3 regions of the Agathobaculum faecis genome follow, and region 3 is predicted to be linked to each of the others. Evidence: riboswitches for the same ligand, from Rfam matches in the RefSeq annotation. Region 3 holds a riboswitch; each other region holds the start of a gene.
The links. Region 3 has a riboswitch for FMN ahead of ribD (bifunctional diaminohydroxyphosphoribosylaminopyrimidine deaminase/5-amino-6-(5-phosphoribosylamino)uracil reductase RibD). Riboswitches for the same ligand answer to the same signal wherever they lie in the genome.

Region 1 (3,271 bases), on a different contig from region 3:
ATGCGGTCGCCGCAGTAGTCGAATATTTGGAAGCGCATTATTCATGATGCGCTTCTTTTCACCCTCCCTCAATTATACAAAACTTTTCTTTTGTATAATTGTATGTATCTTCTTTTTAGAAAGCACCCTCTCTATTGGGGAGCGATATCAACGACGACAATCTCCGGCGGATTAAAAACACGGGGCTTCCAATCCAATACCAGGCCGCGTCCCACAATTTCCGTCATAGCACCAATTTGATACTGGCCACCGGCGTATTCCGGAAAAAAGCCTTGATTGGGCGCAATCAGACCATTCATGATATACGGGATTCTCCATTGGCCGCCGTGTGCATGACCGCAAAGCGTTAAATCAAACGGATGCGCAGCGTATTCCTCTATATATTCCGGACGGTGCGCCAGCAGGATATGAAACGCATCATCCTTGAACAGGTCGTCAAAACTTTGCAGCGCTTTCCGGTAGGACGCTGCATTCCCATATGAGCTTGGCACGCGGTCGCCATAGGCTGCCGGATCATCCACACCGCAGATCACATATTCTCGGCCGTCCACTGTTATACGCTCCCGTTCATTATGTAAGACGTGTATTCCATAGGACTCTATCATCCGGAATATCTGCTCCGGCTCACTGCTCCAATATTCATGATTGCCGGATACATAATAGCATGGCGCGATTTCTGTAATCTGTTTTAGCAGCAGCTTTGCGCCGTCCTGCGGTTGTTTATCGTCAACAATATCGCCGCATAGTGCGATAATATCCGGCTGCAGCTCCTTCACCCTGCGAAGAAGCGGTGTCTGGTCATTTCCGTAAACATAGCTGTGCAGGTCGGAAAGCATGACGATTCGCAGCCTTTCCTCTGCGTTGAGTTTGGGCGTTGACACCGTATAGCGACGTGGCATCAATCCGCAATATAGGCCGCATATCCCCACGCCGACCGCGCACATCAGGACAGCGGACAATATCCGTTTTCTTTTCATTACTGGGACTCCTTTTTTCTTTATTTATTAAAAAAGCGCGGCAGGTCCTCTCCCCTCCGCGCTTTTTGGTTCAGCCCACCTGCTGGCTTTTATGATGCAGGTCAATCTGTTTGGATTTAATAAATACGCTAAGCTTTTTGTAAGCCAGCATCGTAATCACCGTCAAAATTACCCCCTTAATCAGATTGAACGGCAATATGCCAAACAACAAGTATGCACTCATCCCATCAATCGCAGGATTGACCGCAGCGCACATCTGGAATATCGCATCCAGATTCCACCCCATTCCGTTCACATAAAACGGAATAATGAGAAAATAGTTGGTCAGCATCCCCATGCAGGCCATGGCCACCGCGCCGACGGCGCAGCCGATAACCGCAAATTTACGGCTTTTGTGCATGCGATAAAGCAACACAGCAACAATCACCAGGGTGGAAAGCATCAGGAAATCCGCCAATTCTCCCGAACCGGCCGTTTGGCTCTGTGTTAAATGAATCAGATCCTTGATACCGATCATGGTAATCGCCGGGCCAATTCCAAAAATAAACGCGCCGATCAGGACCACCGCTCCGGAAAGGTCCACTTTGAGAAACGGCGGCATAAACGGGATCGGGAATTCAAAATACATAAGAACGGTAGCGATTGCCGCAAATACGGCGGTATAGGTGATCTTGCTTGCTTTTGTCATGGTTCTGTCTCCTTTGTAAGGAGTTCTGTTTGGTTGGGTAAATAAAAAGCCCTTGGAAATCTCCAAGGGCTTGCAGACGTACCGAGATACACCTGTTTCTTTCATCCGGACTATAACCGTCGGTTGGGATTCACACCCATCATGCCTTGCGGCTCGCAGACTATCAGGAACAACGCCCTGTATACTGCCGGTGGAGACTTTCACTCCGCCCTGAAACAGAACTGATTTAATTTACGCTTTTATTATAGGTCAATTAGGATGGTTTTGTCAATGGTTTTCAGAAAAATGCTGCAGGATAGCCTCAATTTCCTGCCGTGTTCCGACTGCATTGATAAATTCCAGCAGTGCGTTGGCCGTCATATGCGCGGGCAGCGCCAGCTCCTGCAGGAGCCGCTGCCGCCGCGCTGCACTGTCAGTCCGACCGGTCAGTCCCCATGTATAGAAATCCGCTTTCGTGATCGGGCTATCGGAGGTATCCCTCCCTTTTTGCGCCTCCCCATCCAGAAAGGTCGCACCAGCCCTGCGCAGCGCGTCGCACAGAATATCCGGCCGCATTCCTTCGACGCCGAGTTTGCCCTCTTTGGAAGCGTGCCGCTTGCGTTTTTCCTTTCCCCAAACATCCGGTACATACGCCTGCTTGATGCGATCCCGAGGCAGTACGCCTTTCAGATAATTCCGGATCACAAAGCCCGCTCCATCGCTATCCGTCAGGACAATCAACCCGCGTGCCTGCGCGATACGCCGCAGCAGCTTCAGCCGGTCCTTGTCATGGAAGATACGGAAGCCGCCGGTCTCTAATACAACGGTATCCACCACCTGTTTGAGCGTATTGATATCATATCGTCCCTCTACAAGGATCGCTTCCCGAATACGGATCATGCACGCTCCCCCTTCTGCGCGGATGCAAGCGCAAGCAGGGTCAGCTCGATCTGCTTCTGCCGGTCGACAGCGCTCCCTTTCAGCGCGGTATCCGTCTGCGCGCAAAGAGACGCCGCCTGTCGCAGCCAGTCGAGTGAAACGCGGCGCGCGGCATTCTGTATCTGTCGGGCATAGTACGGCGATTTGGAGCCGATCAGCTCCATCAGCAGCCGCTCCCCTCCCCTTGCGCTCTCACACAGCTTAGCGCCGTATAGACGCTGAATGTGGCGCGTAATGGTCGTGAAAATCATAACCTCATTGTTTTTTTGCGCAATCAGCTCGCCTACCAGAGAAACCGCCCTGTCGAATTTACCCGCCGTGATCGCATCCGTCAGATCGAAAATAACCGCGTCCAGAACCGGCGAGCATACCGCGTCGATATTATATTTGCGGATCTCCCCTGTTGTCGTATGCGCGGCCGCCTTATCGATTTCGCCGGCCAGATTGGTCATCGAATTTCCGCACAGGAATATCAGGTATGAAGCGTTATCCGAGGTAATCGTGCAGCCAAGCGACCGGACCCGCCGCTCAATCCATGCAACCAGCTCATTCTCCTCCAAACGGCTGCATTCCGCGATGCAGGCGGTTTTCTCAAGCGTTTTATAGAGCTTTGTCCGTTTATCGAGCTTGCCCTCCAAAATGTCATAATAAAACACCAAGCATACATAGTCCGGCAGATCGCTGAGCA
Region 2 (3,271 bases), on a different contig from region 3:
AGTTTTCCGGGTGCATCGGCCCCGCGTGCTCTATTGCTATGTGATTCTCAGCGCACGTCACCGGTGGAAGCGCAAGCCATCCTGATCCTGTTTCAAATACCTCGTACTCCCGTACTTTGGAAGGACTCCTCGGCGGGGTGCCGTCCGCCTAGCTGAGCTGACCCAGCTGGATACCACCATCTCTTTTCGTATTCACATGTTCTGAAAGCAGGACCATCTCTGAAGGGGGGACGCGGTGTGTTGCTTGGTTCCGTCTCCACCGGCTTACGAGAGCCAACCCTGTTTTTTCCAACGCCGGAACTCCCGCAGTACCAACACCAGGGAGAGGAGAAAGGAAACCACGTCGGCAACGGGGGCTGCCAGAAGCGCCCCATTGAAGCCAAAGGTCTGGGACAGCAGCAGTGCCAGGGGAATCAGCACCACAGCCTGCCGGATTAAGGGAATGGCCAGCGCCTGCACGGGCTTCCCAATCCCCTGGAAAAAGGAGGCGGTAGCCATGTGAATCCCATAGAGGAAAAAGGCCAGCATGTAAACTCGGAAGATGTGCTGGCAGGCATCTAGGTACACTGGGTCCCCTGAGACAAACAATGTGCCAATGGCCCGGGGGAAGAGCTGATAGACCGCAAACCAGCCCACAGACACCACCAGCGCAATGGTGGCCGCCATACGGTAGGTGGCCCGCACCCTGTCATACCGTTTGGCGCCGAAATTGTAGCCGTTGATGGGCTGGGTGGCTGAGGACACTCCCACGAACATGGCGTGGGCAATCTGGTACACCTTCATCACCATGCCATAAACCGAAAGCGCCACATCCCCGCCATAGGCCGTCTGGGCCCCATACCGGGTCATCAGGTTGTTCATGGTCACTTGGACGGCAGCGGTCATAATCTGCGTGAGGAAACTGGGGATGCCCAGCTTAAAAATCCGACCCGTGAGGGCCGCCGTGGGACGCAGCCAGGCCCGGCGAATCCGCACCGACTGAAGCCGCCGCAGATAGGCTAGGCACAGACCGCCGGCCGCCACCTGTCCAATGACGGTGGCAATGGCGGCCCCCACCACCCCCATGTGCAGACCGAAAATGAAAACAGGGTCCAGCACCGTGTTGATCACCGCCCCTAAAATCATGCACTTCATGGTGTATTTGGGGTTGCCGTCCGCCCGGATGATGGCCGTGAGAGCAGAGCTGAAGAGCAGGAAGGGCAGCCCCCAGACGATGATCCGGGTATAATCCAGAGACGCCTGAAAGGCCGTCTCCGTGGCCCCGAACAACAGGACAATCTGCCGGGCAAACAGGCTTCCCCCCACCGCTAGGAAAACCCCCGCGGCCACCAGCAGGGTCACGGTATGGCTGGCGGTCCGGTCCGCCTCCTCTTGCTGCCGGCGGCCCAGGCAGAGGCTCATATTCGCCGCGCAGCCGTCCCCGATCATCAGTGCCAGGGCAATGGTGACAATGGTCAGGGGAAAGGCCACGTTGGTGGCGGCCATCCCCATAACCCCCACCCCCTGGCCGACAAAGATCTGATCCACAATGTTATACAAGTAGTTGACCATCAGGGTCAGGGCTGTGGGGATCGAGTACCGACAGATCAGACGGCCGATGGGTTCGGTCTCTATAGGATTCTGTTTCCGTTGGGGTTGTTCCATAGCTCCCGCTCCTTTCTTCCACGGCGGGGCAGACGGGCAACAAAAAGCACCCGGATACGCCCCTGATCTCAGGGCCGCCGGATGCCATCCCAAGCTCACGTTACAGACAACAAGGGGATGGGAGGCCGCCCGTGACACGCCGCAACCTCTTTCTTCTCCCATCCAGACCAACTGTTGGCTTCGGACTTTCACCGAATCAGCGCATGGCTCGCGGGCTTTGACCGCCAGTAGAGAATACCTCGTTTCCGAAGAAAGCATTTCTTTTGCTTTAGGATAGCACACCTTCCCCACCTGTGTCAATGGAAATTTTCCTAAATAAGGGTAAAAACATTTCATCTTTCCAAAGCAGGTAAGCCGTGCTATATTAAAGGAGAAATCAGGTCAGAGTAATTCGTGTCAGAGTAACCCGCCCAGGAGGCAGTCTGCCTGTCTGGACCGCACACCAGCTCCGTACTTGATTCATCACCTGACTTAGACCATGCAGAATCCACTATCGGATACTGTATGGTCTTTTTTTGCGTCAAAACCGAGAATGGAGGAAAAAGACTATGAGCGAACAGAACAACAGCATGAACGGAATGGATCCTGGGACCGGAAATAGCCTGGAGGAGCTTTTCGGTTCCGCACTCCCGCCGTTAGACCTTGGGGATCAGATACCCGCATCAGCGCAGACGATGCAGCCCCAGCCAGTGCCGGTTGAAAGCCAGCCGGCCGCAGCTCCGGAAGCGCAGCCGCAGCCCATTCCCCAGCAGGTGGAGCAGGCCCAGCCGCAGATGCAGCCACCCCAGGCTGTGCCGAACCGCGCAGGGCAGCCCAGTATGCAGCAAACGCCGCAGACAGGCCCCGTTCCTGCACCGCAGGCGGTACAACAGACAGCAGGCCCCGTAACGCAGGCAGCCCCCACTGCACCAGTACAGCAGCCTGCAGCAGCGCCCACCCCGCAGCCCGCGGCCGGCCAGGTCATAGACCTGTTTGGCGCGGTCGCGGAGGACGGTGTGGAGGCGCGCCTCGCACGGCTGGCCAACGCCGCCCCTGTATTCGAGTACGGCTCTATCCGGGAGGATATCACAGACCCCGCCATGACCTTTGAACAGCTCCGCGTCAAAATGTCCGCGGACTGCCCTGAGCTCGAAGCACGCAGCCATGTGTCCTGGACTGTGGGCTACGCCGGTATCACGGAGCGGGTATCCAGCGCGGACGCGAGTATCTTCGAGACAAAGGCCAAAATCGAAAAGGGCAGGAAATTTAAGGACGCACTGAAAAAGCTGAAGGAAAAGGACAGGGATCCGGTATGTACCGTCAAGCCTACGGTCACGGCCCAGAAAAAGGGCGTGCTGCGCTTCCCAGGCTACAAGGGGCTGTTCTGCAGCACAGAACAGGCGGAGCAGTCGGATAAGGCTATCGCATACATCCCCGCACAGGACGGCAGGGTATACGAAATGCGCCGCAACGGGATCGGCACATTTATCGCGCCGTCCCAGCATATTGCGGAGCTGGAGGGCGTCCGGTCAGGCTTTCGCATGAGCCTGCCCCGCCTCCCGGCGGCTCTGCTCGCGCAGATCATCGCATTTTTCCGGCGCGTGTGCGTGGACTGCGGCAGGGATGTCGAGGCGCTGGTCAATGTACT
Region 3 (3,271 bases):
TTCATCGACCAGAAGCTCAAGGTGGACGATCCGGTTGGCGCGGTCGGTGTACACGGCCTGTGCGGCGCGACCGGCACGCTGATGGTCGGCCTGTTCGGCTACTACGCCTACGGTACGAACGACGTGGCGCCGGTCGGCCTGTTCTACGGCGGCGGCTGGCACGCGCTGGCCATCCAGGCGCTCGGCATGGCCGTGGTGATCGCGTGGGTCGCGGTCACGATGACCGTGGTGTTCCAGATCATCAAGCATACGGTCGGCCTGCGCGTCAGCGAGGCCGAAGAGATCATGGGCCTTGACAAGCCCGAGCACGGCCTGCCCTCCGCCTATGCGGACTTTATGCCGGTGGTTCCGTCCGTGCTGGGTACCAAGGCGGCGCAGGACGACACAGGGGAAGCGGCTGCGGCCGCGGCCGCGCCCGCTCAGGCGGTGCCGGTCACTAAGATTACATCCGAAGCGTCCAGCGGCGGACACAAGCTGAGCAAGGTGGTCATCCTTGCCAAGCAGTCCAAATTCGAGGTGCTGAAAAACGCGATGAACGAGATCGGCATTGCGGGCATGACCGTGACCAATGTGGTCGGTTGCGGCACGCAGAAAGGCGCGCCCGAGTACTACCGCGGCGCGGAGGTGGACGTGACGCTGCTGCCCAAGATCAAGATGGAGATCGTGGTATCCAAGGTGCCGGTCGAGACTGTGATCGAAACGGCCAAAAAGGTGCTGTACACCGGCCACATCGGCGACGGAAAGATATTTGTGTACGATGTGGAAAACGCGGTCAAGGTGCGCACGGGCGCGGAGGGCTACGACGCGCTGCAGTACGACGACTGATCGAGGGGAACAAGCCGGAACAGTGGGACAGGGCGGCTGCTCTGTCTCACTTTCTGCAGAAACCGGAGGCCAGATGAAAATTTATGCTTGCATTTTGTGGGGAAGGGTGTATACTGAAAGAGCAGAAAGCTTTCTGCAGGAAAACCGAATAAACAGATTTCTTCAGGGCAGGGTGCAATTCCCTACCGGCGGTACAGCCCGCGAGCGGACGCCTTTCCGGCGGAAGCATGACTCGGTGGAACTCCGAGGCCGACAGTATAGTCTGGATGAAAGAAGAAAGTGTGAAAGCAAAAGGGGGATGCCCCTTTGTTTGATTCGCTTGTTTACCGTCCTGAAACGTCGCGCGGCGTTTCAGGATTTTTTGTTTGGCGGCGCGCCATATATGTCCCGGAAGTCTGCGGCTTTCGGGACATTTTTTATTGGGAGATGATGCCGTTTGCAAGAGGAGCTTCTGATGCGCAGGGCGCTCGAGCTGGCGCGGCGCGGTGCGGGACGGGTCAGCCCGAATCCGATGGTGGGCTGTGTGATCGCCCGCGGCGGGCGCGTGATCGGCGAGGGATGGCATGAGACGTGCGGCGGGCCGCATGCGGAGCGAAATGCGCTGGCTGCCTGCACGGAGGACCCCGCGGGTGCGACGCTGTATGTCACGCTGGAGCCTTGCTGCCACTGGGGCCGCACGCCGCCCTGCACGGACGCGATTTTGGAGCGGGGTATCGCCCGCGTGGTGGTCGGATGCACGGACCCTAATCCGCTCGTCGACGGGAAAGGGGTGCGCCTGCTGCGCGAGGCGGGCGTGGAGGTCGAGACCGGCGTGCTGGAACAGGAGTGCTGGCGGCTGAATGAAGTGTTTTTCCACTTTATCCAGCACCGGACGCCGTTTGTCGTGTATAAATACGCGATGACGCTGGACGGCAAGACTGCGTCCGCTTCGGGCGACAGCCGTTGGGTGAGCGGGGAGGCCGCACGGTGCAGAGTGCATGAGGTGCGCGGGCAGCTTTCCGCAATCATGGTGGGCGTGGACACGGTGCTGGCGGACGATCCGCTGCTCACCTGCCGCATACCTGGCGGGCGTGATCCGCTGCGCATTGTGTGCGACAGTCGGGCGCGCACACCGCTGGACAGCCGCCTGATCCAAAGCGCGGGCGAGATACCGACCATAATCGCGGCAGTCGGCTGGAATGAGCGGGCTGCCGCGCTCAAAAAGGCGGGCGCGCAGATCCTGCTCTGCGGGGAGCGGGATGGACGGGTCGATCTGCGCGAGCTGATGCGGCAGCTCGGCGCGCGCGGCGTGGACAGTATCCTGCTGGAGGGCGGCACGACGCTGGCGTTCGCCGCGCTGGAAGCCGGCATCGTCCGCAAGGTGCAGGCGTATATCGCGCCCAAGCTGCTCGGCGGTAGCACGGCCAGGACGCCGGCCGGCGGGCAGGGGCTTGCTCGGATGGCAGATGCGTGGCGTCTGACCGGTCTGACCGCCGAGCCGGTTGGAGAGGACTTTTTGTTGGAGGGATACCTGCCATGTTCACAGGACTTGTAGAGGAGGTCGGGCGCGTCGAACGCATCGCGCACGGCGCGCGGGGCGCGCGGCTGATGATTGCGGCCGATGCCGTGCTCGCGGGGACACGGTGCGGCGACAGTATAGCGGTAAACGGCGTATGCCTGACGGCTGCGGAGCTGGATGGGCGGACGTTTACCGCGGACGTGATGGCAGAAACCCTGCGCCGCTCTGACTTGGGGGAGCTGCGCGCGGGCGCGCCGGTCAACCTGGAGCGCGCGATGCCCGCGGACGGGCGGTTAGGCGGACACATCGTGTCCGGACATATCGACGGCACGGGGACGGTCGCGTCGCTCCTCCGCGAGGATAACGCGGTCTGGCTGTCGGTCAAGACGCCCACGGCTCTGCTGCGGTACATTGTGGAAAAGGGCTCGATTGCGATCGACGGCGTCAGCCTGACGGTCGCGCAGGTGGACGGACAGGGCTTTGCCGTGTCCATCATACCGCATACCGGCGCACAGACCACCCTGCTCGGCAAGCGGCAGGGCGAACGGGTGAATCTGGAATGCGATGTGATCGGCAAGTATGTGGAAAAGCTGCTTGCCCCGCATACCGCCCGGCAGACGGACGTCACTATGGAATTTCTCAGCCAACACGGCTTTTAACAGAAAGAGGGAGGCGGAATCATGCAGCAAAACTTTGCAACCATCGAACAGGCGCTTGACGAGCTGCGCGCCGGCCGGCTGATCATGGCGATCGACGATCCGGACCGCGAGAACGAGGGCGACCTGATCTGCGCGGCGGAATTTGCGACCACGGAGAACGTTAACTTTATGGCGACCCATGCCAAAGGGCTGATCTGCACGCCGATGAGCGCGGAAATCGCGGCTCGGCTCGGCTTTGAGCAGATGGTCAAGGTCAATACAGACAATCACCATACCGCGTTTACCGTTT

Region 1: another riboswitch for FMN. It lies ahead of H8S45_RS01310 (ECF transporter S component); the one in region 3 lies ahead of ribD (bifunctional diaminohydroxyphosphoribosylaminopyrimidine deaminase/5-amino-6-(5-phosphoribosylamino)uracil reductase RibD).
Region 2: another riboswitch for FMN. It lies ahead of H8S45_RS13995 (MATE family efflux transporter); the one in region 3 lies ahead of ribD (bifunctional diaminohydroxyphosphoribosylaminopyrimidine deaminase/5-amino-6-(5-phosphoribosylamino)uracil reductase RibD).

The regions. Positions count from the first base shown of each region.
Region 1 covers NZ_JACOPL010000001.1:266,620-269,890, forward strand. The annotation lists gene H8S45_RS01300 (HAD family hydrolase) at 1-47, shown strand, start outside; gene H8S45_RS01305 (metallophosphoesterase) at 132-977, opposite strand; gene H8S45_RS01310 (ECF transporter S component) at 1,048-1,665, opposite strand; FMN riboswitch at 1,755-1,887, opposite strand; gene H8S45_RS01315 (toprim domain-containing protein) at 1,933-2,544, opposite strand; gene holA (DNA polymerase III subunit delta) at 2,541-3,271, opposite strand, start outside.
Region 2 covers NZ_JACOPL010000019.1:18,095-21,365, forward strand. The annotation lists gene H8S45_RS13995 (MATE family efflux transporter) at 265-1,644, opposite strand; FMN riboswitch at 1,791-1,901, opposite strand; gene H8S45_RS14000 (Mov34/MPN/PAD-1 family protein) at 2,193-3,271, shown strand, end outside.
Region 3 covers NZ_JACOPL010000003.1:94,185-97,455, reverse strand. The annotation lists gene H8S45_RS03960 (ammonium transporter) at 1-825, shown strand, start outside; FMN riboswitch at 980-1,107, shown strand; gene ribD (bifunctional diaminohydroxyphosphoribosylaminopyrimidine deaminase/5-amino-6-(5-phosphoribosylamino)uracil reductase RibD) at 1,262-2,359, shown strand; gene H8S45_RS03950 (riboflavin synthase) at 2,341-2,982, shown strand; gene H8S45_RS03945 (bifunctional 3,4-dihydroxy-2-butanone-4-phosphate synthase/GTP cyclohydrolase II) at 3,004-3,271, shown strand, end outside.